3 regions of the Streptomyces sp. NPDC032721 genome follow, and region 2 is predicted to be linked to each of the others. Evidence: riboswitches for the same ligand, from Rfam matches in the RefSeq annotation. Region 2 holds a riboswitch; each other region holds the start of a gene.
What was found. Region 2 has a riboswitch for cyclic di-AMP ahead of ACZ5PB_RS34930 (M23 family metallopeptidase). Riboswitches for the same ligand answer to the same signal wherever they lie in the genome.
Positions count from the first base shown of each region.

Region 1 (9,512 bases), on a different contig from region 2:
TCGCGGACTCCGTCGGCGTGGCCCCCATCCGCGAGTGGCCGGGCCACACCGGCGGCAACGTGGCGCTGGGCTGCCGGGCACTGGGGCTGGACGTGAAGTTCCTGGACGTCATCGGCGACGACTGGATCGGCGGCCAGGTGCGCGAGCGGATGGCCAAGGGCGGGGTCGACTTCGAGCCCCTCGTGTCGGCCGCCGGCACCAGGCGGGCCGTCAACCTGGTGGATCCGGCGGGCCGCCGGATGTCGTTCTACGACGCCCGTGACCCCGAGGACCTGCGGATGCCCCGGGACTTCTTCCTGCCCCATCTGCGGCGCGCCCGGCACGCACACGTGTCGATCATGGGCTTCGCCCGCCACCTGCTCGACGACATCGTGGAGTCGGGCGTTCCGCTCTCCACGGACCTGCACGACTGGGACGGTGTCGCCGACCACCACCGGGCGTTCGCGCTCCGGGCCGACCTGGTGTTCCTGAGTGCGGCGGGCGCGGGCGAGCGGATCGGCGAGGTGATGCGGGAGATCCTGCGCGAGGGCCGGGCCGGGGCCGTGGTCGCGACGGCGGGCGCGGGCGGCTCGTACCTGCTGACCCGCGACGGCGGCAGCACCCCGCGCCACGTCCCGGCGACGGTCCCGCCCGCCCCGGTGGTGGACTCCAACGGCGCGGGCGACGCGTACGTCTCCGGGTTCCTGTACGGGCGGCTGTCCGGCCGCCCCCTGGAGGAGTGCGCCCGGCTGGGCGCGCTGGCCGGGGCCTACGCCTGCACCGTCGACGGGAACACGTCCCTGATCGGCCCCGAACAACTCACCCCCTGATCACCCCCTGACTCTCCGTCAGAGAGGCATCAGGTCCGGCCGTTTGGCCTCCACGTGGTCGCCGGAGCTCTCGCCGCGCAGCCGTCGTCCGATCCACGGTACGAGGTGCTCGCGCGCCCACTGGATGTTGTCGCGGCGCGCTTCGAGCGTGCCGCGCGGCGGCAGCACCGGCCACGGCTCGTCCGGATCGGCGGGGATCTCCAGGCCGAGCACCTGTCCGGCCCGCAGGGCGACCCGGGTGTGGCCCTCCGGCGAGAGGTGCAGCCGGTCGGAGTCCCAGGCGCGCCGGTCCTGCACGGACTTGAGCGACCACAGGTCGAGGACCGGGCAGTCGTACCTGTCGGCGATGGAGCGTACGTGCGCCGAGTAGGTGGCGACCTTGCCGCGCAGATGGCGCAGCACCGGGACGCCCCGGGTGTCGAAGCCGGTGGTGACCATGACCGTGCCGACGGCGTTGGTCAGGTCGGCGACGGCCTTCTCGAACCGTTCGGCCACGTCGTCGGGGTCGGTGCCGGGCCGGATGATGTCGTTGCCGCCCGCACAGAAGCTGACCAGGTCGGGGGCGAGTTCCCTGGCCCTGGGGACCTGGTCGGCCACGATCTGGTCGAGGAGTTTGCCCCGTACGGCAAGGTTCGCGTAACGGAAGGTGTGCTCGGGTACCCGGTCGTCCAGGAGGACGGCCAGCCGGTCGGCCCAGCCGAGGTACGCGCCGTCGGGCCCGGGGTCGCCGACCCCTTCGGTGAAGCTGTCCCCGATCGCCGCGTACGACCCGATGGTGCCTGCGCTGAATGATCTCGAATCGTCTGCCACGTCGACACATCCTTCACTTCCGCAAGTGACCTACGCCACCGTAGGGAGGGGGTGACGGAGGGTGAGATATGCCACCGGTCAAGATTCATTCAACCCGGAATACGCAGGGGGGCCTCGCGCCGCACGCGTTCCGCCCCCGTACCGGGCCGGTACGGGGGCGGAACGAAGGGGTGGCGGGCACGGGGCCGTACGGGTCAGTGCCCGTGCGACGGCCGGTGCGTCGGCCCGTACGCCGGCCCGTGCGTCAGAGCGAGACGCCCTTCTGGCGCAGGTAGCTCAGCGGGTCGACGTCCGAGCCGTAGCCGGGGCCGGTGCGGATCTCGAAGTGCAGGTGCGGCCCGGTGGAGTTGCCGGTGGAGCCGGAGTAGCCGATCTGCTGGCCGCCGGAGACGCTCTGGCCGGAGCGCACGTTCAGGGCGGACAGGTGGGCGTACTGCGAGTAGTGGCCGTCGTTGTGCCGGATGACGACCTCGTTGCCGTACGCGCCGCCCCATCCGGCGGAGACGACGGTGCCCGCGCCGACGGCCTTGACCGAGGTGCCGGAGGAGGCCCGGAAGTCGACGCCGGTGTGGTAACCGCTGGACCAGCTGCCGCCGGAGGCGCGGTACGAGGTGGAGACGCCGGACGGCACGGGCGCGGTGAAGCCGCTGCGCGAGCCCGAACCGCTGGACTGCCCACGGGGCTCGGTGCGCGACTCGGTGCGCTGCTCGGCCCGCTGTTCCTTGCGCTTCTCCGTACGCTGCTGGCGCTGCTCGGCCCGCTGCTCCTTGCGCTTCTCGGTGCGCTCGACGGCCTTGCGCTCGACGGGCGCGGACTTCTGTCCCGCACCGGCGGCCGGGGCGGCCGCGCCGCCGGGGGCCTTCGCGCCGATCGAGAGCTTCATGCCGGGGAGGATCAGCGACGGGTCGCCGCCGACCACGGTCCGGTTGTCCTCGTAGAGCTTCTGCCAGCCGCCGCGCACCTTCTCGGCCGCGGCGATCTTGGAGAGGTGGTCGCCGGTGACCACGGAGTACGTACGGGTGGCCTGGCGCGCGGAGTCGGCCTTGGGCGCGGACGCCGGGGCTGCCTTCGGGGCGGCCTCGGGCGCCGCCGTGCGCTGCTGCGGAATCTGGATCTGGGGGGCCTGCTGGGCCACGGACCGGGCCGCCTGGCCCGGTGCGGCGGCGGGGGCAGCTGCCGGTTCGGCGGCCTGCGCGCCGGTGGCGCCGATCAGCGGGAGGGCCAGTGCCGCACCGCCCGTACCGGCGGCGACGAAACCGCGGGTGAGCGAGGAACTGGGCTTCGGTCGGCGGTGCTTACCCTTTGCAGGCATGACGGATTCCTCTCCGGCGCCTGCGAGGTGAGCTGTCGGGTTCGGGCTGGAGATGCCCGGTCGCGCTCTCGTCGAGCGCGGCTTCACCCCAAGCCGTTCCGGTCGACTCGCGTCTTCCGGTGCCGGCGTACTACCTGGGTCCCCCGCTCCTGCCACACGAAGAAATATGGGTGCGGATGGCCGGGCGGTGGCAGGATTCGGCGGTCCACCCGGGTTGACGGTGAACGTAAGCGAGTGGAGGCCGCCGGAACAAGCCGTTCCCTTCTTCTCCTTCCCGCGAGCACCTCATCTCCATGATTTTCACGTCGCCCCACAACTGCCCCGCTGCCCGTTTTCCGTACCTGGCCTGCCATTTGACGCCTCGGCAGCAGGGGCGCCACGGCTCCCTATGATCCTGCTCACTCCGCACCCGGACCTCGCCCACGCAAAAGCCTCAGCATTCACCAAAGCACTCAATTCGGTCGGACGACGCCGGTCCGTCCGGCCCCCGAAGCCCTCAAGTGCCGCACAAATCCCCATTAGTTGCCCGAGGTATCCATGTCGGGCCATGTCGTATCGTCGAAACGCGCCCTCGTCGGCCATCGCGACCGGCGACACCGAACGACCCTTGAGGAGCACTCGTGACCCAGCAGGTGCCGCAGGTCCCCGCCCCGTCGTCGTCCGCCGATGCGGAGCCCGAGCTCGCCGGGGTACGGAACTTCCGTGACGTGGGCGGCCTGCCGACCGACGACGGGCGGCTGACCCGGTACGGACGGCTGTTCCGCAGCGGCCACCTGGCGCACGCCACCGGCCCCGACACCGAGTTCTTCAACTCCCTGGGCCTGCACACGATCTTCGACTTCCGCAACGCCGCCGACCAGAAGCTGGAAGGCCCGGACGTCGCGCTCACCGGCGTGCGGAACGTGAACATACCGCTCAGCGACCCGGCCGACGGGACGGAGTTCTGGCGGATGGTGCGCGACGGGAGCATGGACCAGCTGCGGGAGATCCTCGACGACGGCAAGGCCGCCCGCCGGATGACCGAGTCGTACCGCCGGATGATCGAGGAGCGGACCGCCGAGCACAGCCGGGTGCTGCACGCGCTCGCCGAGGACAGCGTCCCCGCACTGATGCACTGCGCGGCGGGCAAGGACCGCGCGGGTCTGGCCATCGCGGTGACGCTGCTCGCGGTGGGGGTCCGGCGGGAGGCGATCACCGCCGACTACCTCAAGTCGAACGACCCGCACCGCCGCTACAAGGTCCGCCGCAGCAGCACGTCCCCCGAGGCGATGAACGACGAGGTGATGGGCCTGCTCGCGCCGCTCTTCGACGCCCGCGTGGAATACCTCGACGCGGCGTTCACCGGCATCGAGGAGATCTGGGGCGACACGGAGACGTACCTGACCCAGGGCCTGCGCCTCTCCCCCGCCACCCGTGAGGCGCTGCGCGAGCGCCTCACCTCGTGACCCCTCGCGCTCAGCCCTCGCCGCCCAGCGTGAAGAGCAGGTAGATGAAGGCCGCGAAGACGTGCCCGACGGCGACATAGAGGAAGACCCGGAGGACCAGGCCGCGCGGGGCCCGGTCCTCCACGAAGCCGAGCACCCCGGTCGACCGGCCGGCACCGTCGTTCCAGTCGGCCTTCTTGCCGTCACCGGCCGTCTCGGAGCGGGCCATCTCGTCGGCGGCCCTGGCGATCGCGGCCATCGCGGCGTTCTGTGACTCGGTGAGCTCCGCCATCTCATGACTCCTGGGGCAGGCAGAGACCGGCAGCGGTGCTCTGCATCAGTGTGTGGACGAAAAGCAGCTCGGCCCCGCCCGGGTTCACCGCGGTGATCCGGTGCGGCGTGAGCGAGTCGAAGTGGGCACTGTCGCCCGCGTCCAGGAGGTGGACGCTCTCCCCCAGGACCAGCCGCAGCCGCCCTTCCAGGACGTACAGCCATTCCTCCCCGGGATGGACCCGCACCAGATCCTGCTGCGCCGCGTGCGGAACGTGCACCCGCAGCGCCTGCATGGCCCGTCCGGAACCGCCCGCCTGCCGGTACGTCCAGCCGTCGGCCTCGCGCGCGCTCATGTCGCCCGCCCGCAGGACGGCGTCGCGCTCGCCGGTGGTCTCCCCCAGTACGTCGGAAACGGTCGTACCGTAGATACGTGCGAGGGCCAGCAGCATCGGCAGCGACGGCTGGCGCTGTCCGGTCTCCAGCCGGGAGAGGTGCGCGGGGGAGAGTCCCGCGCGGCGGGCCGCGGCCTCCAGCGTGAAACCGCTGTTGCGGCGGAGTTCCCGCAGGTGGGGGGCGACCGAAGGCAGCTCGTCGGCACTTCCGCCGGAGCCGTCGGCCGCCTCTTCGAGGCGTGGCGTCATACCTACATTGGGCCAGACGGATTGCCTCAGAGGCAAATCACTTGCCTCTGAGGCAAAAAGTCACCGGTTGAGGACCGCCTGCTTCACCAGCGTCCTGCTGAAGTCCCACATCAGGCCCCCGCCGGTGTGCGCGTCGTCCATCACCGCGGTGAAGGCCGCGACGAAGCGGTCGACCTCCGCCTCCCCCACCGTCAGCGGCGGAATCAGCTTGATCACTTCGAGGTGGTCGCCGGAGACCTGGGTGAGGATCCGGTGCTTCTGCAGCAGCGGTACGACGACCATCTGCGCGAAGAGCCCCTTGCGCGCGGCCTGCAGCATGGTCCACCGGCCGCGCAGCTTGAGCGACTGTGGGCGGCCGAACTCGATACCGATCATGAGTCCGCGTCCGCGCACGTCGTGCAGCAGCTCGTACCTGCCGATCAGCTCGGAGAGCCGCGCCTTGAGCAGGTCGCCGGTCCGCCGGGCGTTGGCGACGACGTTCTCGTCCTCCATCACGGCGAGGACCGCGAGCCCGGCCGCCATGGCCTGGGCGTTCGACCCGAAGCTGGCGGAGTGGACCAGCACCCGGTCCATCGACGAGTACACCTTCTTGAAGATCCAGTCCTTGCCGAGCGTCGCCCCGACGGGTACGTAGCCGCCGGAGAGCGCCTTGGCGACGCAGACCAGGTCGGGCTCCACCCCGTCCTCGTGCTGGTACGCGTAGAAGTCCCCGGTCCTCCCGAGCCCGGTCTGCACCTCGTCGGCGATCAGGAGTGCCTTGTGCCGGTGCAGCAGCTCCTGGGCGGCGCGCAGGAATCCGGGCGGGCTCTCGTGCACCCCCTTGCCCTGGATCGGCTCGACGACGAAACCGGCCACGTCGCCGCGGAGCAACTCCCGTTCCAGCGCGGCCAGATCACCCATCTCGATCGCGGTGTCGGGCAGCAGCGGCGCGAACCCGTCCCTGAACCCGCTCTCGCCGTTGACCGACAGGGATCCGGTGGTCAGCCCGTGGAAGGCGTGCGAGCAGTACAGGACGCGCGGTTTGCCGGTGGCGTACCTGGCGAACTTGAGCGCGGTCTCGACCGCCTCGGTGCCGCTGTTGCCGAAGAACACCCGGTCCAGGTGCGGGCTGTGCGCGAGGAGCTTCTCCGCGAGCAGCCCGGGCAGCGGCTGGCAGTCGAAGCGGGTCAGGTCCGCGAGCGACGCGTCGAGCACGTCGTGCAGTGCCTTGCGGACGACCGGGTGGTGCCTGCCGAGGCCCATCACCCCGAACCCGGCCAGCATGTCGAGGTAGTCGTTGCCCTCGGCGTCCCAGAAATACGCGCCCTCGGCCCGCTCGTAGACCCGGTCGAAGCCGATGGTGTGCAGCATGCGCGGCAGCTGGTGGTTGAGATACCGCGTGTGCAGCTCGTACCGCTCGCCGCCGCGCGCGGCCAGCAGCCCGGCCAGGTCGAAGCCCTTGGGCGCGTCCTCGGTCATCCCTCAACTCTCCTTCGTCAGGTGCTCAGTTCGAGTTCGGCGGGGCCAGTGCGGCACCGATCCGCCCGGCGATCTCCACGGGCGTGAGCCCGATGTCGGCCAGCACCTCGCTGCGTTTGGCGTGCGCGAGGAACTGCTCGGGAATCCCGAAGGTCCGCAGCGGCACGTCGACGGCCGCCTCCCGCAACGCCTGCCCTACGGCCGAACCGACGCCACTGGCAAGGGAGTTGTCCTCGACCACCGCGACCAGGGAGTGCAGCGCGGCGAGCGGCGGCAGCGCCGGGTCCACGGGCTTGACCCAGCGCGGGTCCACGACCGTGCACCGTACGCCCCGCTCCTTCAGCAGCTCCGCGGTCTGCAGGCAGACGCCCGCGAGCGCCCCCACGGACACCAGGAGCACCTCGGGATCCTCGTCCCTGTGCAGTACGTCGAGTCCGCCGACCCGGCCGAGGGCCGGGTACTCGGGTCCCACCGACTCCTTGGGGAAGCGCACCACGGTCGGCGCGTCGTCCACCGCCACCGCTTCCCGGAGCTGGGCCCGCAGTTGTGCGGCGTCGCGCGGGGCGGCGATCCGCAGCCCGGGCACGACCTGGAGGATCGACATGTCCCACATGCCGTTGTGCGAGGCCCCGTCGGCGCCGGTCACCCCGGCCCGGTCCAGGACGAAGGTGACGCCGCACTTGTGCAGTGCCACGTCCATCAGCACCTGGTCGAAGGCCCGGTTGAGGAAGGTCGCGTACACCGCGAAGACGGGGTGCAGCCCGCCGGTGGCGAGGCCGGCCGCCGACACCGCGCCGTGCTGCTCGGCGATCCCGACGTCCCAGACCCGCTCGGGGAACGCCTCGGCGAACCTGGTCAGCCCGACCGGGTGCAGCATCGCCGCCGTGAGCGCCACGACGTCCGGCCGCTCGGCCCCGACCTTGACCATCTCGTCCCCGAACACCGAGGTCCAGGAGGGCCCGCTGGACGGGGCGAGGGGCTCGCAGGTCAGCGGGTCCATCGCGCCGACCGCGTGGAACCGGTCCGCCTCGTCCTGCTCCGCGAAGGCGTACCCGCGCCCCTTCTGCGTCAGACAGTGCACCAGTACGGGCCCGTGGAAGCGCCTGGCCCTGCGCAGCGCGGACTCCACGGCGGCCACGTCGTGTCCGTCGATCGGTCCGACGTACTTGAGTCCCAGGTCCTCGAACATGCCCTGGGGGGCGAAGGCGTCCTTGAAGCCCTTCTTGGCGCCGTGCAGCGATTCGTACAGCGGCTTGCCGACGACGGGCATCCGCTGGACGAGTTCCTTGCCCCAGGCCAGGAACCGCTCGTAGCCGTCGGTGGTGCGCAGGGTGGCGAGGTGGTTGGCGAGGCCGCCGATGGTGGGTGCGTAGGAGCGCTCGTTGTCGTTGACGACGATGATCAGCGGGCGGTCCTTGGCGGCGGCGATGTTGTTGAGCGCCTCCCAGGCCATGCCGCCGGTGAGCGCGCCGTCGCCGATGACGGCGACGACGTGGTCGGGCCTGCCCAGTACCTGGTTGGCCTTGGCGAGGCCGTCGGCCCAGCCGAGCACCGTGGAGGCGTGGCTGTTCTCGATGACGTCGTGGACGGACTCGGCGCGGGACGGGTAGCCGGAGAGGCCGCCCTTGCCGCGCAGCTTCGAGAAGTCCTGACGTCCCGTCAGCAGCTTGTGCACATAGCTCTGGTGGCCGGTGTCCCACAGGATCCGGTCGACCGGTGACTCGAAGACGCGGTGCAGCGCGAGCGTCAGCTCCACCACGCCGAGATTGGGGCCGAGGTGGCCTCCGGTCCTGGCCACCGCATTGATCAGGAACTGCCGGATCTCTTCGGCCAGTTCGACGAGTTCTGCTTCGTCCAGCGCCTTCAGGTCCCGTGGACCCCTGATACCTTCCAAGATCGCCACGTTCGGCCCCCTCTCGGATCTACTGTTCAGCTCACCGTGACGCCGGACCGGCCCGAAGGCCCCCGGGCGTCCTCCGTGCCGACCGCCGCCGGGAGCCCCGGCCGAACCGGGACTCCGGCGGTCATCACGTCACCCGCGGTTCCACGTCACCCGCGGTTTCCGGAGACGGTCTCGCGGGCGGCGCGGATGGACTCCTTGAGGGAGCCCATGGTGGCCAGGACGGCCGTCGGCTCGTAGCCGCAGTGCGCCATGCAGTTGGCGCACCTCGGGTCCTTGCCGCGTCCGTACTTCGACCAGTCGGTCTCCTCGATGAGCTGGCGGTACGTGGGCACGTATCCGTCGCTCATCAGGTAGCAGGGCCGCTGCCAGCCGAACAGGGAGTAGTTCGGGATCGCCCATGCGGTGCACGGGAAGTCGGCCTTGCCCTCCAGGAAGTCCAGGAAGAGCGGCGAGTGGTTGAGCCGCCACTTCTTCCTGTTGCCGCCCGCGAAGGCCTTCTTGAAGAGTTCGCGGGTCTGGTCGACGCCGAGGAAGTGCTCCTGGTCGGGAGCCTTTTCGTAGGCGTAGGCGGGCGAGATCATCATCTCGTCCACCTCCAGGTCGTCATTGAGGAAGTTGAGTACCTCGATGATGGTCTGGGGGGTGTCGGTGTTGAAGAAGGTCGAGTTGGTGGTGACCCGGAAGCCGCGCTTCTTGGCTTCCTTGATCGCCGCCACCGCCTCGTCGAAGACGCCTTCCTTGGCGACCGACTCGTCGTGCCGCTCGCGCAGCCCGTCGATGTGCACGGCGAAGGCGAAGTAGGGCGATGGGCTGAACTTCTCGATCTTCTTGCGCAGCAGCATGGCGTTGGTGCAGAGGAAGACGTACTTCCTCTTGGCCACC
Region 1 is NZ_JBVIMX010000001.1:103,596-113,107, forward strand. It holds gene ACZ5PB_RS00450 (carbohydrate kinase family protein) at 1-809, shown strand, start outside; gene ACZ5PB_RS00455 (SGNH/GDSL hydrolase family protein) at 828-1,619, opposite strand; gene ACZ5PB_RS00460 (M23 family metallopeptidase) at 1,864-2,931, opposite strand; cyclic di-AMP (ydaO/yuaA leader) riboswitch at 2,936-3,114, opposite strand; gene ACZ5PB_RS00465 (tyrosine-protein phosphatase) at 3,552-4,376, shown strand; gene ACZ5PB_RS00470 (DUF6126 family protein) at 4,387-4,647, opposite strand; gene ACZ5PB_RS00475 (helix-turn-helix domain-containing protein) at 4,649-5,269, opposite strand; gene ACZ5PB_RS00480 (aspartate aminotransferase family protein) at 5,330-6,727, opposite strand; gene dxs (1-deoxy-D-xylulose-5-phosphate synthase) at 6,753-8,630, opposite strand; gene hpnH (adenosyl-hopene transferase HpnH) at 8,777-9,512, opposite strand, start outside.
Region 1: linked by a shared signal. The riboswitch ahead of ACZ5PB_RS00460 (M23 family metallopeptidase) and the one ahead of ACZ5PB_RS34930 (M23 family metallopeptidase) in region 2 are both predicted to bind cyclic di-AMP.

Region 2 (9,512 bases):
GGCGCTGTTCGCCTCCCGGACCGCTCCGCCACCCGCGGGGATGAAGGTGGCGGTGTCCCCCAGCCCACTGGATCCAGTGCAGCGGGCCGACCCACGCACGTCCCATGGAAGCGCTGCCTCCGTACCCGGAGAAGAGCGCACGGCCGGGCGCACGGCCACACGACAGGAGCACGAATGGGACGGAACGTTCCTCCCGCACTGCCAATACGAACAAGAATCTCGCCATACGGGACACATCCCCTTAACGCTTGGGATGCGGCGAACTACGCTGGGTTTACGAATGCCGCGTGCCTATGCCGGGCCCGCGGCGGCCGTCTGCGTGAGGGGTGGCGCAATGTCCAGGGAGCAACGCGGGCCGAACGACAAGCTCGGCACGGTTCTCGCCCTCGCGGGAATCAGCAACGCCGGGCTGGCGCGCCGGGTCAACGACCTCGGCGCGCAACGTGGCATGACCCTGCGGTACGACAAGACGTCGGTGGCGCGGTGGGTCTCCAAAGGCATGGTGCCGCAGGGCGCGGCCCCGCACCTGATCGCCGCCGCGATAGGCGCCAAGCTCGGCCGCCCCGTACCGCTGCACGAGATCGGTCTCGCGGACGCCGACCCGGCCCCCGAGGTCGGGCTCGCCTTCCCGCGCGACGTGTCGGTGGCGGTGCGCCACGCCACCGAGCTCTACCGCCTCGACCTGGCGGGGCGCCGGGCCGGCAGTGGCGGGATCTGGCAGTCCCTGGCCGGCTCTTTCGCGGTGAGCGCGTACGCGACGCCCGCGTCCCGCTGGCTGATAACGCCCGCGGACTCGTCCGTGGCGCGCGACTCCACGGCCGTCGAGGGCACCCCCGACGCGACCCCGTTACGGGTGGGCCACAGCGATGTGGCCAAGCTGCGCGAGGCAGCCGAGGACGCGCGCCGCTGGGACTCCAAGTACGGCGGCGGGGACTGGCGTTCGTCGATGGTGCCGGAGTGCCTGCGGGTCGACGCGGCGCCGCTGCTGCTCGGTTCGTACAGCGACGACGTGGGGCGCTCGCTGTTCGGCGCGACCGCCGAACTGACCAGGCTGGCGGGGTGGATGGCCTTCGACACCGGTCAGCAGGAGGCCGCCCAGCGGTACTACATCCAGGCGCTGCGGCTCGCGCGCGCGGCGGCCGATGTACCACTGGGCGGGTACGTACTGGCGTCGATGTCGCTCCAGGCGACCTATCGCGGCTTCGCGGACGAGGGCGTGGACCTCGCGCAGGCCGCCCTGGAGCGGAACCGCGGTCTGGCCACCGCCCGCACCATGAGCTTCTTCCGGCTGGTCGAGGCACGCGCGCACGCGAAGGCGGGCGACCCGGTGGCCGCGGGAGCCGCTCTGAAGGCGGCGGAGGGCTGGCTGGAGCGGTCCAGGGAGGGCGATCCCGACCCCTCCTGGCTCGGCTTCTACTCGTACGACAGGCTGGCCGCGGACGCCGCCGAGTGCTACCGCGACCTCAAACTCCCGCGCCAGGTGCGCCGGTTCACCGAACAGGCACTGTCCAGGCCGACCGAGGAGTTCGTCAGGTCGCACGGGCTGCGCCTGGTGGTGAGCGCTGTCGCCGAACTGGAGTCGGGCAATCTCGACGCGGCCTGCGCCGCGGGCACGCGCGCGGTGGAGGTGGCGGGCCGGATCTCCTCGGCGCGCACCACCGAGTACGTACGGGACCTGCTGCACCGGCTGGAGCCGTACGGGGACGAGCCCCGGGTGGCGGAGCTGCGCGAGCGGGCCAGGCCGCTGCTGGTGGCGCCGGCGTAGCGACCCGCCGGCGGCGTGATTCCGTAAAGCTCTGACCAGAGGTCTCGCTTCCCAGGTTTACGGGCATTGTCAGTGGGCCAGTGCACTATTCGGGGTGGGAGGTGGCAGCGATGAGGCATGACTGCGATGTGCTGGTGATCGGCGGCGGGATCGTCGGGATGGCGTCCGCGCATGCGCTCACGCGCGCCGCGCCGGGGACCCGGGTGATCGTCCTGGAGAAGGAGCCGGGCCCGGCCAGGCACCAGACGGGCCGCAACAGCGGGGTGATCCACAGCGGGATCTACTACCGCCCGGGCTCGCTGAAGGCGCGGTACGCGGTGCGCGGTGCCGCCGAGATGATCAAGTTCTGCGCGGAGCACGGCATTCCGCACGAGGTGACGGGCAAGCTGATCGTCGCCACCGAGCGCGAGGAGCTGCCGCGCCTGCACGCCCTCGTCCAGCGCGGCCGGCAGAACGGCATCCCCGTGCGCGAGCTGGGCCCCGCCCAGATCGAGGAGTACGAGCCGCAGGTGCGCGGCCTCGCGGCGATCCACGTCGGCACCACGGGCGTGTGCGACTACGGCAGGGTGACCGAGGAGCTGGCGCGCTCCTCGGGCGCCGAGGTGCGGTACGGGGCGGAGGTCAAGGTCATCGCCCGCCGGGCGGACGGCGTCGCGGTGCGGACCGCCGACGGGACGGTGATCCGGGCGAAGGCGCTGGTCAACTGTGCGGGGCTGCACTGCGACCGGGTGGCACGGCTGGCGGGCGACGACCCGGGCATGCGGATCGTGCCGTTCCGGGGCGAGTACTTCGACCTGGCGCGGCCCGAGCTGGTGCGCGGTCTTGTCTACCCGGTGCCGGACCCGGCGTTCCCCTTCCTCGGCGTGCACCTGACCCGGGGAGTGGGCGGCGGCGTCCACGTGGGGCCGAACGCGGTGCCCGCGCTGGCCCGCGAGGGGTACGACTGGGGAGTGGTGCGTCCGACGGACGTGGCGGGCACCCTGGCCTGGCCCGGCTCGTGGCGGATAGCGCGCAGGCACTGGCGGTACGGGGCGGGCGAGCTGCACCGTTCGCTGTCCAAGCGGGCGTTCACCGAGGCGGTCCGGCGGCTGCTGCCCGCCGTGACCGAGACGGACCTGCGGCCCTCCCCGGCCGGGGTCCGGGCCCAGGCGGTCCTGCGCGACGGCACCCTCGCCGACGACTTCCTGATCCGCGAGGCCCCGCGCACGGTGCACGTGCTGAACGCTCCGTCCCCGGCGGCGACGGCCTCCCTGCCGATCGGCCGCGAGGTGGCACGCCGGGTCCTGGAGGCGCTGCCGCGCCCGGTCAGCACGTAGCCGCCCCGGCTCCCCCGCGCTGCTCCCCGCTCCCTCGCGCTCGGACTTCCGCCCCACCCGCATCCGTAGAATCGGAAGCACTGTGTCCGAGAACAGCGAGAACCCCACGATGCCCCAGCCCACCGAACAGCCCGCCGCGCCGGCCGCCGCGCCGGCCGCCGCATCGGCTGCTGCCCCGGCCGACGTCCCCGGCCCCTCGCAGCTCGCCGCGCGCGACGCCGCCGACCGCGAGGCCGCGCACGTCCGTGCCCGGAACCTGCGGATGTTCCCCGAGGGCGTCGGCCCGTCCCCCGATCCCGCCGGTTCGCACTTCGAGCGGCGGATCCGCAGCTTCCAGCCGCGCCGCAGCCGCGTCACCACCGGCCAGGGTGAGGCGCTGAAGAAGTGGTGGGCGACCCGGGGCACCGACATCGACGGCCAGCGCGTGCTCGACCTGGGCGAGATGTTCGACGGCCTGCCGGTCGTCCTGGAGATCGGCTTCGGAATGGGCGAGGCGACCGCCCAGATGGCCGCCGACGACCCGGCCACCGGCATCCTCGCCGTCGACGTCCACACCCCCGGCCAGGGCAACCTCCTGCGCCTCGCCGAGCTAAACGGCCTCTCCAACATCCGGGTCGCCAACGGGGACGCGATCATCCTGCTGCGCGAGATGCTCCCCACGGACTCCCTGGCCGGTCTGCGCGTGTACTTCCCCGACCCCTGGCCCAAAGCCCGCCACAACAAGCGCCGCCTCATCCAGCCCGAGTTCCTGTCGCTGGCCGCCACCCGGCTCGCGCCCGGCGCCGTACTGCACTGTGCGACCGACTGGGAGGACTACGCGGAGCAGATGCTCGAAGTGCTCTCCGCGCACCCGGACTTCGAGAACACCCAGGCCGACGGCGGTTACACGCCCCGGCCCGCGTTCCGGCCGCTGACCCGCTTCGAGGGCCAGGGCCTGGACAAGGGGCACGTGGTGCACGACCTGATGTTCCGCAGGGTCCCGCGCACGAGCTGACGCCCCGGGCCCGACAGTCCGACAGCTCGGCAGTCCGGCAGTCCGTCCCGAGTTGTCCACAGGCTGTGTCCACAGGGCATCGCGGCTGTCAGTGGCAGTCGTTAGGGTCGTTGGATGTACGAGACGTACGAAGCCCCGCCTCCGCACCCGGCCCCGCCGGTACCGGACCACGCGCCCGGGGGACCCGGGCCGTGGCCCGACACCGCGCTGCCGGCGCCCGCGCCCTGGCAGGACGGGCCGCGACGTACGTTCCCGGGCCGGTGGCTCCACCGGCTGCGCGCCAGCCGCCTCTGGCGCAGCAAAGCGGTGCGGGCCACGACGCTGATCGTGCTGCTCGCCCTGTCCGGGCTGGTCCTGCTCGCTCTCGTGCGGGAACAGACCGGTACCCGGGGGTTCCTGGTCGGGCTCGGCCTCGCGGTCTTCCCCGTGCCGTTGCTGGTGCTGGCGTTCCGCTGGCTGGACCGGGTCGAGCCGGGGCCGTGGCGGAACCTGGTCTTCGCGTTCACCTGGGGTTCCTGCGCGGCCGCGCTCGTCGCGATCACCGCCAACAGCTTTGCCGTGCAGTGGATAGCCGTGGCCACCGCGGACCCCGACGGGGCGGACACACTGGGGGCGACCGTCGTCGCACCGGTCGTCGAGGAGAGCGCGAAGGCCGTGGCGATCCTGCTGATCTTCCTGTTCCGCAGACGGCACTTCACGGGGATCGTCGACGGCGTCGTCATCGCGGGCTTCACCGCGACCGGCTTCGCCTTCACCGAGAACATCCTCTATCTGGGCAATGCCTTCGGCGAGGACCAGGCGTACGGCTTCTCCGGTCTCGGCTCGGTGACCGCGGGCACCTTCTTCGTCCGGGTGATCATGTCGCCGTTCGCGCACCCGCTGTTCACGGTGCTGACCGGCATCGGCTTCGGCCTGGTCGCGCTCGCCCCCGCGCGCCGGGGCCGGGCCCGTGCCTGGGTGCGGATCCGCCGGATCGCGCTGCCTGTGCTGGGCCTGCTGCTCGCGATGGGCATGCACGCCCTGTGGAACGGATCGGCGTCCTTCGGCCCGCTCGGCTTCTACGCGGTGTACGGGCTGTTCATGGTGCCGGTGTTCGCGTTCCTGACCTGGCTGGCGATCTGGACCCGGCAGCGCGAACTGCGGCTGCTCGGCGCCGAGCTTCCCTCGTACGCCGCCGCCGGCTGGCTGGACCCGGCCGAGCCGCTCGCCCTGTCCTCGATGCGGGCCCGCTCGCTGGCGCAGGGGTACGCGGCCCGGTCGTACGGCCCGGCCGCCGCCCGCGCCGTCTCCGAGTACGAGGGGTTCGCCACCGCGCTCGCGTTCCTCCGCTACCGCGCGCGACGCGGCGTACCGACGCCGGGGGCCGCCGCCGAATTCACCGCCCGGGAGCGGGAGCTGCTGGAAGAGCTCTGGCGGCGCAAGCGGATCGCGGGGCCCGCGCTGGTGTACGCGGCCCAGGTGACCGGGCGAATACGGATGCTGCCGCCGCCGTACCACCCGGCGTACGCGGCGGCGTACAACCCGTACAAGCGCTGAGGCGACCGACGCCTCCGTCCGGGCTGTCCTGAAACGCGAACCGGCAGCCCTGGCGTCGGGGGGTGAGCGCCAGGACTGCCGGAGTTCGGGAGTACGCGGGGGGGCGGAGCGTCAGGCCGTCAGACCGTCAGGCCCTTGTCGCGCAGCCAGGCCGCCGGGTCGATGCCGTCGCCGCCCGGGGTGTGCACCTCCAGGTGCAGGTGCGCGCCGGACACGTTGCCGGTGGCGCCGACGTTGCCGATGACCTCGCCGGTGGTGACCTTCTCGCCGGGCGAGACGTTCATCTGCGAGAGGTGGCAGTACCAGACCTCGGTGCCGTCGGAGAGCTCGATGACGATGCGGTAGCCGTAACTGCCGGAGTAGTTCGCGGACTTGACGGTCGCACCGTGCACGGCCTTGACCGGCGTACCGGCCCCAGCGGCGAAGTCGAGACCCGTGTGCTGCCCGGAGGACCACATCGAGCCGGACTGTCCGAAGGTGGCGCTGAGGTAGTACCCCGAGGTCGGCAGCGAGTAGCTGGCGGCCAGCTTGGCGAGCCGCTCGGCCTCGGCCTTCGCCGCTGCCTCCGCCCTGGCCTTCTCCTCGGCCTCGGCCTTCTCGCGGGCAGCCTTCTCGGCCTTGGCGTGGGCCTCGTCGCGCTGCTTCTTCGCCTCGGCGGCTGCGTCCTTGACCGCCTGGGCGCGGGCCGCCTCCTGGACCGCCTCGTCGGCGGCGGAGCGCTGCTGCTCGGCCTGCTGGAGGATGCGGGCGCGCAGGCTCTCGCCCGCCCCGGTCGGCTGCCCGGCAGCGGCACCCGTACCGGCACCGGCCTGGTCACCGGCGGCGGCCGGAGCAGCCGCCGGAGCCGCGGCTGCCATCAGCTCCTCGCCGGAACCCTCCTCGGAGCCGGAGTCGGACCCGGAGCCCGACACCAGGGCGCCGACACCCGGCAGGGACTTGGCGTCCGGCAGGGAGTCGGCGAGGGAGTCGAGCGACTCGGTGATCTGGTCGGGCAGGGATATGGAGACGGCGGGCTTGTCCTGCGCGGTGGCGATGCCACCGGCGCCGACGGCTGCGATCACGCCGACACCCAGCACGGTGGAGCTGCGGGCCAGGGAGCCGCGCTGCTTGGCCACCCGGTGCTTGCCGCGGACCGGAACGACGGAATCCTCGGTGGGGTTCCACTCCTCGGTCGACGCGGCGGGACCCTCGAAGTCCACGAATCCGGCGCGCTGCTGCGGGACCGTCTGCACGGCGGGCATCGTCGCGGTGGCGGCGGGACCACTCTCGTAGCCGCTGCTGTGACCGCTGCCGTAGCCGTTGTTGTCGTAGCCGCTGCCGTAGGAGGCGCCGTAAGCGTTGCCCTCCGGCCCGTCGGTGTCGTTCGGGACGCCGTACGCCCCGTACGAGAAAGCGGGGGCTGTGGGGGCTTCGGGGGCAGGCCTGTTGGACGCCACGGAGGCGCGCTCCTTTCCTTCCTTCTCGCCTACCGGGTTAGCTGACGGGTTCGGAGCAGGAAGGTCTCCTACGAGCCAGGTTCGGCCCGATTCACCCCAATTGGTGGTTCCCCGGTTTCCTCACGGAATTCGGCGCACGCCGCACGGCGCCGTCTCTGACGACGGCTGGGACGACCGCGCTGCGTTATCGAACGTTAATAGACACACAAGTGGAATTCCAAGCCGTTCCTGTTGATCGTTAACGCAGCGCACGCACCGATGGCCAGGACATCACTCCCAAATGCCCATCAAGTAGGGCGACCCAAAGACCCCTTGACACCCCTTCGGCCACACCCGTTCCCGTGCGTGCAAACTCTCCACAACTGATAGATCGTCAATTGTTATGCGGAGCGCGCTCCTTCGCGCACGCCCCGTGACAACCCGTAGTCACCTCGGATCCGCGGCTCGGCAACTCCCACGGCCCGACAGCTCCGCAGCCGTCGGCCTCACGGCCGTTTCACGATCTCCACGGTCCGCCGCCTCTCCGGCTGCCCCTCCCCCGGCCGCCCCACCGCGAGCAGCGCCATGTCGTCCGTCTGCTTGCCGCCCGTGTGCACCCGTACGTCACTCGTCACCGCCTCCAGCACGGCCTCCGGGCCGGAGAAGAGCGAGCGCCGCAGCCGCAGGGCCGGGTCGTAGAAGACCCCTTCGGCGTTCCGCGCCTCGGAGAGCCCGTCCGTGTAGAAGAGCAGCGTCGACCCGCCGGGGAACGCGAACTCCCGGGCCCGGTCCGGCCAGTTCCCCAGGTCCCCCATCCCCAGCGGCAGCGCGAACTCCTCCGGCGTCAGTACCTCCACCTCGCCGTCGGCGAACAGCAGCAGCGGCTCGGGGTGCCCCCGGTTCACCAGGCGTACGACGCCCTCGCCGCGCGGGATCTCGGCGAGCACCGCCGTCGTGAACCCCTCCATCGCGTCCAGCCCGTCCCGCCGCGTGCCCTCGCGCGCCAGCGCCCGCTCCAGCCGCTGCGCGACGCCCTCCAGCGTGCTCTCCGTCTCGGCCACCTCCCGGAACGCGCCCACCACCACGGCGACCGCCTCGACGGCCTCAAGTCCCTTGCCCCGTACGTCACCCACGACCAGCCGCACCCCGTGGGGCGTGTCCTGCACCGCGAAGAGGTCGCCGCCGATGAACGCGTCCGCCTCGGCGGCCTCGTAACGCGCCGCGATCTGGAGCCCGCCGATGCGCTCCGGCGGTGTGGGTACGACGGCCCGCTGGGCGGCCTCGGCGATGACGCGGACCGACGCGAGCCGCCGGTCGCCACGGCGTACGACCCTGTTGATGAAGACGGCCAGCGCACCCACCGTCATCACCGTCACCAGCTCGGTCACCGACAGCACCACCAGCAACGAGTCGTCACGGATGCGCAGCCCCGTCACCGCCAGTGCGGACGCGATCACCGTCAGCACGGTGGCGGCCAGCCCGAAGAAGGGGGCGGCGACCAGCGGGGCCGCCGCGAAGAGCGGGGACGCGGTGAAGCCGGGCGGAGTGAGCGTGTCGAAGACGACCCCACCGACGACCATCAGCGCCGGCAGCGCCCGTACGAACCGCCTGCTCTTGCGGCCCTTCTGCCCGGAGGGGTCCACCCCGCCCACGACCTCGTCGATCCCGCGCCCGTACCCCGCCACCGTCTGCTCTCCTGCCCAGGTCCGCACCGGGTGCGGACGGTACCGCTCCCCACACAGGCTTGCCGGAGCCGCGCCGCAGGGCGAATCGGCATCGGCCATGTGGGGGACGGCCCGCGCCGCACTCCGTACTTCCGTACTCCGTCTCCGGAAACGCCTGAGGCCCGGAACTCAATCGAGTTCCGGGCCTCAGACCTACTGCTACTTCTTCAGTAGCGGGGACAGGATTTGAACCTGCGACCTCTGGGTTATGAGCCCAGCGAGCTACCGAGCTGCTCCACCCCGCGTCGGTGAACACAACCCTACGCCATCCGAGCAGCTCCCCCGACCACTTTTCCGACCACCTCCCCGACCCCCTCTCCGATCACCTCACCGACCACCCCTCCGATCACCGCCCGCCGAAGGCCCCCACGTTCTCCCGCACCCACTGCCGATAGCTGCGCGCCGGCCGGCCGAGCAGGCTCTCGGTGGTGTCGGCGATCTTCGCGGGGCCGTCCTGCGCGGCCTCCCACAGGTCGAGCAGCGCGCCCACGAGCCGCTCCGGCATGTACTGCCCCATCTGCGCCGCGGCCTCGGCGCGGCCGATCTGCTCGACGGTGACCTCGCGCCCGGTCTCCTCGGCGACGACGGCCAGTTGCTCGCGGAAGGACAGCGACTCGGCGCCGGTCAGCTCGACCGCCCGGCCCGCGACGGCACCTCCGGTCAGCGCGTCGACGGCGATGTCGGTGATGTCCGAGGGATGGATGGGCGCGATCTGCGCGTCCGGGTACGCGAGGGCCACCGGCAGCGACTGCCCGATGGGGT
Region 2 is NZ_JBVIMX010000021.1:147,401-156,912, reverse strand. It holds gene ACZ5PB_RS34950 (MFS transporter) at 335-1,765, shown strand; gene lhgO (L-2-hydroxyglutarate oxidase) at 1,876-3,081, shown strand; gene trmB (tRNA (guanosine(46)-N7)-methyltransferase TrmB) at 3,191-4,075, shown strand; gene ACZ5PB_RS34935 (PrsW family intramembrane metalloprotease) at 4,190-5,611, shown strand; gene ACZ5PB_RS34930 (M23 family metallopeptidase) at 5,731-7,047, opposite strand; cyclic di-AMP (ydaO/yuaA leader) riboswitch at 7,059-7,192, opposite strand; gene ACZ5PB_RS34925 (PP2C family protein-serine/threonine phosphatase) at 7,533-8,738, opposite strand; tRNA gene ACZ5PB_RS34920 (tRNA-Met) at 8,922-8,995, opposite strand; gene ACZ5PB_RS34915 (NAD(P)H-binding protein) at 9,097-9,512, opposite strand, start outside.

Region 3 (9,512 bases), on a different contig from region 2:
CGCCGCTACCGTCAGGCGGCCGAGGGAAACTACCGAGACGAGGCCGCCGCCAACCTGGGAGGCCTCCTCCTCGACGCGGGCGATCCGAAAGAGGCCGAGTACTGGTACCGCGTGGGCGTACTCGCCGGAGACACCAGGTCCATGCACAACCTGGCGATGCTGCTCAGCCGCCGCAAGGACAAGGCGTCCCGCGCGGAAGCCGTGCTCCTCTACCGGCTGGCCGCCGAGCAGAACCACCCGTACTCCAAGAACAACCTCGGCGCGCTGCTGATCAGAGAGGGAAACCGGAGCGAGGGCTGCGATCTCATCCGAGAGGACGCCGAGTCCGGCAGCGCCTACGGGGCCTACCAGTGGGGGCAGTTGCTCCTCCAGGACGGGAATTCGGCGGAGGCTCGCAGATGGCTCCGCAAGGCCGCCGCCGGGGGCCACTTCGCCGCACGTGCCGCCCTGGAGGGCCTTGAGGAGGTCAACGAGGCGTGAAGGCCACCGGCAGCACCCGGAGCCCCCGCATGATCAGCCCGCCGCGCCAGCGCAGTTCCTCCGGGGCCACCGCCAACTCCAGGTCCGGCAGCCTGCGCAGCAGAGTGGCCAGGGCGGTCTGGCCCTCCAGCCTGGCGAGCGGGGCGCCCAGGCAGTAGTGGATGCCGTGGCCGTAGCCCAGGTGCGGGTTGTCCTTGCGGGCGAGGTCGAGGACGTCCGGGCCGTCGAACTTCGCCGGGTCGCGGTCGGCGGCGGCCAGTACGACCAGCACCGGATCGCCGACGGCGATCGGCACGCCACCGATTTCCAGCGGCTGCGTCGCATAACGCCACGTGGCCATTTCCACCGGCCCGTCGAAACGGAGCAGTTCCTCGATACCCGTTTCGAGAAGGGCGGTTTCGCCGCGTTCGAGGCTTTCCTGGAGAAGGGCCTTCTGAGCGGGGTTCTTCATCAGGGCGAGTGCCCCGTTTCCGACCAGATTGATCGTGGTCTCGAAACCCGCGAAGAGAAGCACGAAACACATCGCGACGGCTTCTTCTTCGGTGAGGTGCTCACCGTGGTCGCTGGCCCGGATCAGACCGGAGATCAGGTCGTCCGCCGAGTCGTCGTCCCCCAGCGTCTCGCGCTTGCGGTGGATCAACTCGGCGAGGTAGTTGCGGATCTTCTTCACCGACCGGGCGACCCCGCCCCTCGGGCCGCCGCCGTGCCGGATCATCATGCCCGCCCAGTCGCGGAAGTCGTCCTGGTCCTCGCGGGGGACGCCCAGCAGATCGCAGATGGCGTAGATCGGCAGCGGGAACGCGTACTCGTGGATGAGATCGGCCTCGCCCTTTGCCGCGAACCGGTCCAGGAGGTCGTCGGCCAGCTCCTGCACCCGGGGCGCGAACTCCGCCACCCGGCGCGGGGTGAACGCCTTCGAGACGAGCCGCCGCAGCCGGGTGTGGTCGGGCGGGTCGATGTTGAGGAGATGCGTCATCAGATTGGCGCTGCGCTCCCCGGGGATACCGGTCTTGCTCTTGCCCGCCGCGTCCTCGGCATGGTGTGCCGGATTCTTGCTCAGCCGCTGGTCGGCGAGCGCCTGCCGAGCGTCGGCGTACCGGGTGACCAGCCATGCCTCGACCCCGCTGGGCAGAGTGGTCCGGTGGACGGGTGAGTTCTCCCGCAGCCAGGCGTACGAGGGATACGGATCGGTGGCGAACTCCCAGGTGAAGAGTTCGGGAGTGGGGTGCGGCGTGTTCACGCCACGACGTTACCGGGCGTGCTCACAAGGGGCCCGCCGAGCCGGTCCGCCGGGGCGGGGCGGCATATTCCGTAAGGCAGGAGTAATCGGCGGCGGGCCGTCCAGTTGACACTCCGTCAGCAATGTGACCTTCGCGTTATCTGCACTGCATTGACTTGTGACGGGTGTTCGAGTGCCGCTACCTTCACACGCGACTCGGCAGTTACGGCCGGAAGCCGAGTCATCGTCAGCTGAAAGGCAATCGCATGCGTACCGGGAACGGTCGGCACCGTCGTCCGCGTCAGGCACCCGCTCTCATCGTCGCGGCCGGGGTGACCGGATCCGCAATCGCGATTCCGCTCCTCGGGGCGACCAGCGCGGGAGCGGCCGAGGCGGGGACCTGGGACCGGGTCGCCGAGTGCGAGAGCGGCGGCATGTGGAGCGCCGACCTGGGCAACGGGTACTACGGCGGGCTCCAGTTCTCGCAGGAGAAGTGGGACCAGTACGGGGGCGGCGCGTACGCGTCGCGTCCCGACCTCGCCAGTCGTTCGCAGCAGATCAGGATCGCGGACAAGGTGCTGGCGGCCGAAGGGCCGCAGGCGTGGCCCAGTTGTGCCGTCATATCCGGGCTCGCGCCGGGCGGTGGGGCCGGCTCCGGTTCCGCTTCCGGCGGAGGGTCGGGTTCCGGCGGGGTGGACGCCGCCGATCCCGGTACGGGGTCCAAGGACCCGTCCGCACCCGCGGCGGGGTCCGCGCGACCCGGCACGCCGGACGGCGGGCAGAGCGCGCGGCCGGACGAGTCGACCGGCCCCGCGCAGTCGACCATCCCGGCCAAGCCCATCGAGCCGGCCCAGCCGGTCCAGCCGACCCCCAGCACCAGCGTGTCGCCGAGCACGGGCGCCGACGCGGGCACGGGCGCCACCCCGAGCACCGACCCGGCCACCGGCACCGACCCGGCCGCCACCCCCGGCACCGACCCGAGCGCCGACCCCTCGGTGCCCGGCACCATTCCGAGCACGCCCCTCCCCGGCACGCCCCTCCCGAGCACCCCCGCCCCCGGCACCCCCGCCCCCGACCCCACCGCCTCCGCCGGCGGCGACGCCGCCCGGGGCGACGGCAACGGCAGCGGCAAGCACCGGGGCACCCCCGCCCCCGAGAACTCCCTTCCCGGTACGGACGGTTCGGCGAGCCCCTCCGAGGGCCCCGCCACCGACCCCACCGCCCCGCCCGCGACGGACGACCGCGAGTCCGGACGGCACGCCTCCCGAGGGGGCGGCAAGTCCCCTGCGGGGCCCGTCGTCGAGGACACGTACACCGTGCGTCCCGGTGACAACCTCTGGCACATCGCCGACGAGGCGAAGCTGCCCGGCGGGTGGCCGGCGCTCTACGAGGCCAACCGGACCGAGCTGGGCGACGACCCGGACCTCATCCGCCCTGGCCAGCACCTCGAACTGGGCGAGAAATAGCCACCCGGCAACCCGGAAACCGTCACAAAACACGGGTAGTTCAGGGGTGAATGTCCGGTTCTGCGCGAGTGAGACATGAGTCTCTTCGCCCCAACTGGCGTGTCGCTGCCGGGAGCTCCTGCTGCGCCCCTTCTGACCTGCGTAAACGAGGGTTGGAGGAGGGCAAGGAGGGGTGAGATGTCCCCGATGTGCCTCTTTGAACATCGGGGACTCCTGTGTTTACGGTCGTCCTCGCTCGCCACCGGTGAGCACCGGTACCCGTCACGCCGAATCCTGCCGACGGGGCCCGGGAGCAGTCGTCGCGTAAAGCGCCGTAGGCAGGAGCGGGGGACCCAAGGTAAGTGCCGGGCCCGGACGTTGAGAGACGTACGGAAACGGCTAGGGGTGAAGTCGCCGAGCGGAACGCAGTCATGACGGATGCGGACCGGGAAAGCGACCGGGCGAACTCACAGCCCGAACCCGACAGCTCACCTCGAAGGCGTCGGTGAGGAGATATCCATGTCGCTTTTCAGCAAGGGCAAGCACCGCCGTCCGTCCAAGGCCACCCGCGTCGCCGCCTACGCCGGCGTCGCCGGTGTCGCGGTAGCCGCCCCGCTGATGGGGGCCTCCACGGCCTCCGCCGCCTCCGTCGACACCTGGGACGCCGTCGCCCAGTGCGAGTCGGGCGGCAACTGGTCCATCAACACCGGCAACGGCTACTACGGCGGTCTGCAGTTCTCGCAGTCCTCCTGGGCCGCCGCGGGCGGCACCCAGTACGCCCCGCGCGCCGACCAGGCCTCCAAGGGCCAGCAGATAGCCACCGCCGAGAAGCTGCTCGACATGCAGGGCCCGGGTGCCTGGGCCTGCGCGGGCGCCGGCAACCTGAGCAACGACGGTGTCGACCCGGGCGTCAGCACCGGCTCGGGCTCCGCCAAGCAGTCCGCCCCGAAGGTGGAGAAGAAGCGCGAAGAGGCGCCCGCTTCCCGCAGCGAGACCCGCCAGGCCCCCAAGGTCGAGGTCCCCAAGGTCGAGTCCAAGGCCGGCGGCCAGATCAAGAAGGGTGACGGCGAGTACAGGGTCAAGTCCGGCGACACTCTCTCGAAGATCGCCGAGGCCAAGGGCGTCAAGGGCGGCTGGCAGCACCTCGCAGACCTGAATGAGGACGTCGTTTCCAACGCCGACCTCATCTACCCGGGTCAGCAGCTCCACCTGAGCTGACCCCCGTGGGGGCGGCGGCCCACCCCCGCCGACCCCCATGCCGGACCCCGGCCAGGCGCGACTTCCCCCCGTACGCGCCCGGCCGGGGTCTTTTACGTCCACCGATACGCAGGGGTACGCACGCCTTACGTACAAAAGGTGAACGCAGGGATCACGGACAGTGAGAAGTCAGTAGGTCCTTCGTCCTGTATTACAGGCATTCGGGCATCTTTTCGTCCCACGGGACGGTCGATCGGCTGGCCGATGGCTCCGGTCCGGTTAGGCTCTTGTCGCAAGGCCGAAAGCGACCCTGCACCGTGCGCCCCCAGCGGCGCCTCCCCAAGCGTCACATCCCATAAGGAGATGCTCGTGCCGTCCATCGACGTCGTCGTAGCCCGGGAAATCCTGGACTCCCGAGGCAACCCCACGGTCGAGGTCGAGGTCGGCCTCGACGACGGCAGCACGGGTCGTGCTGCTGTCCCGTCCGGCGCCTCCACCGGTGCCTTCGAAGCCATCGAGCTTCGTGACGGTGACCCCAACCGCTACATGGGCAAGGGTGTCGAGAAGGCCGTCCTCGCCGTCATCGAGCAGATCGGCCCGGAGCTCGTCGGCTACGACGCGACCGAGCAGCGCCTGATCGACCAGGCGATGTTCGACCTCGACGCCACCGAGAACAAGGGCTCGCTGGGCGCCAACGCCATCCTGGGCGTCTCCCTCGCCGTCGCGCACGCCGCGTCCGAGGCCAGCGACCTGCCGCTGTTCCGCTACCTCGGCGGTCCGAACGCGCACCTGCTGCCCGTCCCGATGATGAACATCCTCAACGGTGGGTCGCACGCCGACTCCAACGTCGACATCCAGGAGTTCATGATCGCCCCGATCGGCGCGGAGTCCTTCTCCGAGGCCCTTCGCTGGGGTGCCGAGGTCTACCACACCCTCAAGAAGGTGCTGAAGACCAAGGGCCTGTCCACCGGCCTCGGTGACGAGGGCGGCTTCGCCCCGAACCTGGAGTCCAACCGCGCCGCGCTCGACCTCATCGTCGAGGCCATCAAGCAGGCCGGTTACATCCCCGGCGAGCAGATCGCGCTCGCGCTCGACGTCGCCGCCTCCGAGTTCTACAAGGACGGCAAGTACGAGTTCGAGGGCAAGTCCCGCTCGGCCGCCGAGATGACCGAGTACTACGAGGAGCTCGTCTCCGCGTACCCGATGGTCTCCATCGAGGACCCGCTGTACGAGGACGACTGGGCGGGCTGGGCGGTCCTCACCGGCAAGCTGGGCTCCAAGGTCCAGATCGTCGGCGACGACCTCTTCGTCACCAACCCGGAGCGCCTGGCCCGCGGCATCGAGGAGAACTCCGCGAACGCCCTGCTCGTCAAGGTCAACCAGATCGGCTCGCTCACCGAGACGCTGGACGCCGTCGAGCTCGCCCAGCGCAACGGCTTCAAGTGCATGATGAGCCACCGCAGCGGCGAGACCGAGGACGTCACCATCGCCGACCTCGCGGTCGCGGTGAACTGCGGCCAGATCAAGACCGGCGCCCCGGCCCGCTCGGACCGCGTCGCCAAGTACAACCAGCTGCTGCGCATCGAGGAGATCCTCGACGACGCCGCGGTGTACGCCGGCCGCTCGGCGTTCCCCCGCTTCAAGGGCTGAACCAGTCAAGGCCGGACCAGTCGAGGCTGAACCAGTCGAGGAGCGATCACCTCCAGAGCTGATCGCTCCTCGTAGCCCCGGCCGGCAGGCCAGTCGTCCCTACGTCCCCGGCCACGGTCCCGTACCGTGTCCGGGGACGTAGGCGCGTGACGGGGAGGCGGCAAGTGGCAGGCAAGGACCGGTTCTCCACGACGACCAGGCTGCGGCTGCTCGGCGAGCAGACCGCCGCCCGGGTCTACCGCTCCCAGACCCGCCGTCAGGCCCGCCGCTCCCGGCTCACCGGCCGGGCGGCCCTGCTGGTCCTGGTGATGTGCACGCTGGTGGTCGCCCTCGCGTACCCGATACGGCAGTACTTCTCCCAGCGCACCGAGATCGCCGAGACCGAGCAGGCCAAGAACGAGGCCGAGCGCCGGGTCGAGCAGCTGCGCGACGCCAAGGCCAGGCTCCAGGACGACGCGTACATCGTGCGGCTCTCCCGCGAGCACCTTCACTACGTGAAGCCCGGCGAGACCGGCTTCACGGTGTACGACCCCGAGGCGGGCGGCGCCACCCGCCGCCCCGGCGAGGGCGACGCGGCCGACCAGCCCTGGTACTCGAACGTGTGGGGCGGCGTCGACGAGGCCGACCGGCAGGAGCCGTAACCGGGCCCGGCACGCACCCACCCGCACCCGTACGGACCTCCCCGGCCCCTCGGGGGCAGCAGCAGAACCCGTAGAACCTCGCAGACACACGACAGAAGGCACGCATGGACACCCCGCCCCCGACCACGCCCCGCACCGAGCCCACCGAGAGGGACATCGAGGCGTTCAAGCTCCAGCTGGGCCGCCCGCCGCGCGGGCTGCGCGCCATCGCGCACCGCTGCCCCTGCGGCAACCCGGACGTGGTCGAGACGGCCCCTCGGCTGGAGGACGGCACGCCGTTTCCCACGCTGTACTACATGACCTGTCCCAGGGCGACGGGCGCGATCGGCACCCTTGAGGGCTCCGGCCTGATGAAGGAGATGCAGGCGCGGCTCGCCACCGACCCCGAGCTGGCGGACACCTACCGGGCCGCGCACGAGGACTACCTCAAGCGGCGCGACGCCATCGAGGAGCTGGTGGGCTTCCCGAGCGCCGGCGGGATGCCCGACCGGGTGAAGTGCCTGCACGTGCTGGTGGGCCACTCGCTGGTCGCAGGACCCGGCGTGAACCCGTTCGGCGACGAGGCCCTCGCGCTGCTGCCCGAGTGGTGGGCCAAGGGCGCGTGCGTGACGCCCTGCGCGGACGCGGAGGCCGCCAAGTGACCCGGGTCGCCGCCATCGACTGCGGTACGAACTCCATCCGCCTGCTGGTCGCCGACGCCGACCCGGCGACGGGTGAACTCGTCGACCTGGACCGGCGGATGACCATCGTCCGGCTCGGCCAGGGCGTGGACCGGACCGGGCGCCTGGCCCCGGAGGCGCTGGAGCGCACCTTCGCCGCCTGCCGCGAGTACGCGGAGATCATCAAGTCGCTCGGGGCCGAGAAGGTCCGCTTCGTGGCGACCTCCGCGTCCCGCGACGCGGAGAACCGCGACGAGTTCGTCAGCGGGGTGCTGGAGATCCTGGGCGTCGAGCCCGAGGTGATCACCGGGGACCAGGAGGCCGAGTTCTCCTTCACCGGTGCCACCAAGGAGCTGGCCGGCAGCGGTCAGGAGTACCTGGTCGTGGACATCGGCGGCGGCTCGACCGAGATCGTGGCGGGCCGGGAGTCCGTCGAGGCGGCTCGGTCCGTGGACATCGGCTGCGTACGGCTGACCGAGCGGCACGCGCCCGCGAGCCCCGCGTCCCCGTACGAGGTGGCCGCGATCCGTGCCGACATCGAGGCGGCGCTCGACCTGGCCGGGCAGAGCGTGCCGCTGGCCGGGGGCGGGCGCACCCTGGTGGGGCTCGCCGGTTCGGTGACCACGGTGGCCGCCATCGCGCTGGGGCTGCCCGAGTACGACACCCGGGCCATCCACCACTCCCGGATCCCGTACGCGAAGGTCCGCGCGATCACCGAGTCGCTGATCGCCGCCACCCACGACGAGAAGGCCGCGATCGGCCCGATGCACCCGGGCCGGGTGGACGTCATCGTGTCCGGGGCGCTGATCCTGCTGGCCCTCATGGAGCGGACCGGGGCGGCGGAAGTGGTGGTCTCGGAACACGACATTCTGGACGGGATCGGCTGGTCGATCGCCTGACCCGGAAGCTCACCAAACGAAGTTCGTGAAGTTCTTCACAAGGAAAAGGGGCCCGATGGGCCCCTTTTTTCGGTCCCAGGGCCGGTCGGACGGGCCGGACGGCCCTAGTGCGTGCATTTCGGACCGTTCCGGGCGTGTGACATATGTATGAAGCGGATAAGTGGTCCAGTGGACGCGAGAGGCCATCGGGCCTGCTGGGGAGGGGTTTTCAACGACTCCCGGGGTGGTGCGGTTCCCCGTCCGGTCATGACCTGAGTCACGTGGGCCGCGGAGTGTAACAGAGGGGTCCGCAGACCTTGTGAAGGGGCTCACGAGGTACCCCCTCGGACGGGGTGGATACTCGATTGCATGAGCACCACGGAGCGTCCCAGGATCCTCGTAGTAGGCGGTGGGTACGTAGGCCTGTACGCGGCACAGCGCATTCTCAAGAAGATGCGCTATGCGGAAGCGACCGTCACGGTCGTCGACCCGCGCTCGTACATGACCTACCAGCCCTTCCTGCCCGAAGCCGCCGCCGGCAACATCTCGCCGAGGCACGTCGTCGTACCACTGCGACGCGTCCTTCCCAAGGCCGAGGTGCTCACCGGTCGGGTCACCACCATCGATCAGGACCGCAAGGTCGCCACGATCTCGCCGCTCGTCGGCGAGGCCTACGAGCTGCCCTTCGACTACCTGGTCATCGCCATGGGCGCGGTCTCGCGCACCTTCCCGATCCCCGGCCTCGCCGAGCAGGGCATCGGCATGAAGGGCGTCGAAGAGGCCATCGGTCTGCGCAACCACGTCATCGAGCAGCTCGACAAGGCCGACTCGACGCACGACGAAGAGGTCCGCCGCCGGGCGCTCACCTTCGTCTTCGTCGGCGGTGGCTTCGCAGGCGCGGAGACCATCGGCGAGATCGAGGACATGGCCCGCGACGCGGCCAAGCAGTACAGCAACGTCTCGCGCGACGACATGCGCTTCGTGCTGGTCGACGCCGCCGACAAGATCCTTCCCGAGGTGGGCCCGGAGCTGGGCCGCTGGGGCAAGGAGCACCTGGAGAGCCGCGGCATCGAGATTCACCTCTCGACGTCGATGGACTCCTGCGTCGACGGCCACGTGGTGCTCAAGAACGGCCTTGAGGTCGACTCCAACACCATCGTGTGGACCGCCGGCGTCAAGCCGAACCCGGCCCTGGCCCGCTTCGGCCTGCCGCTCGGCCCGCGCGGTCACGTCGACACCCAGGCCACCCTCCAGGTGCAGGGCAGCGACTACATCTGGGCCGCGGGCGACAACGCCCAGGTTCCGGACCTGGTCGGCCGCAAGGCCGGCAACCCGAACGCCTG
Region 3 is NZ_JBVIMX010000007.1:62,790-72,301, reverse strand. It holds gene ACZ5PB_RS16400 (tetratricopeptide repeat protein) at 1-480, shown strand, start outside; gene ACZ5PB_RS16395 (cytochrome P450 family protein) at 467-1,720, opposite strand; gene ACZ5PB_RS16390 (transglycosylase family protein) at 2,032-3,165, shown strand; cyclic di-AMP (ydaO/yuaA leader) riboswitch at 3,465-3,661, shown strand; gene ACZ5PB_RS16385 (transglycosylase family protein) at 3,664-4,362, shown strand; gene eno (phosphopyruvate hydratase) at 4,705-5,991, shown strand; gene ACZ5PB_RS16375 (FtsB family cell division protein) at 6,156-6,632, shown strand; gene ACZ5PB_RS16370 (DUF501 domain-containing protein) at 6,737-7,273, shown strand; gene ACZ5PB_RS16365 (Ppx/GppA phosphatase family protein) at 7,270-8,190, shown strand; gene ACZ5PB_RS16360 (NAD(P)/FAD-dependent oxidoreductase) at 8,539-9,512, shown strand, end outside.
Region 3: linked by a shared signal. The riboswitch ahead of ACZ5PB_RS16385 (transglycosylase family protein) and the one ahead of ACZ5PB_RS34930 (M23 family metallopeptidase) in region 2 are both predicted to bind cyclic di-AMP.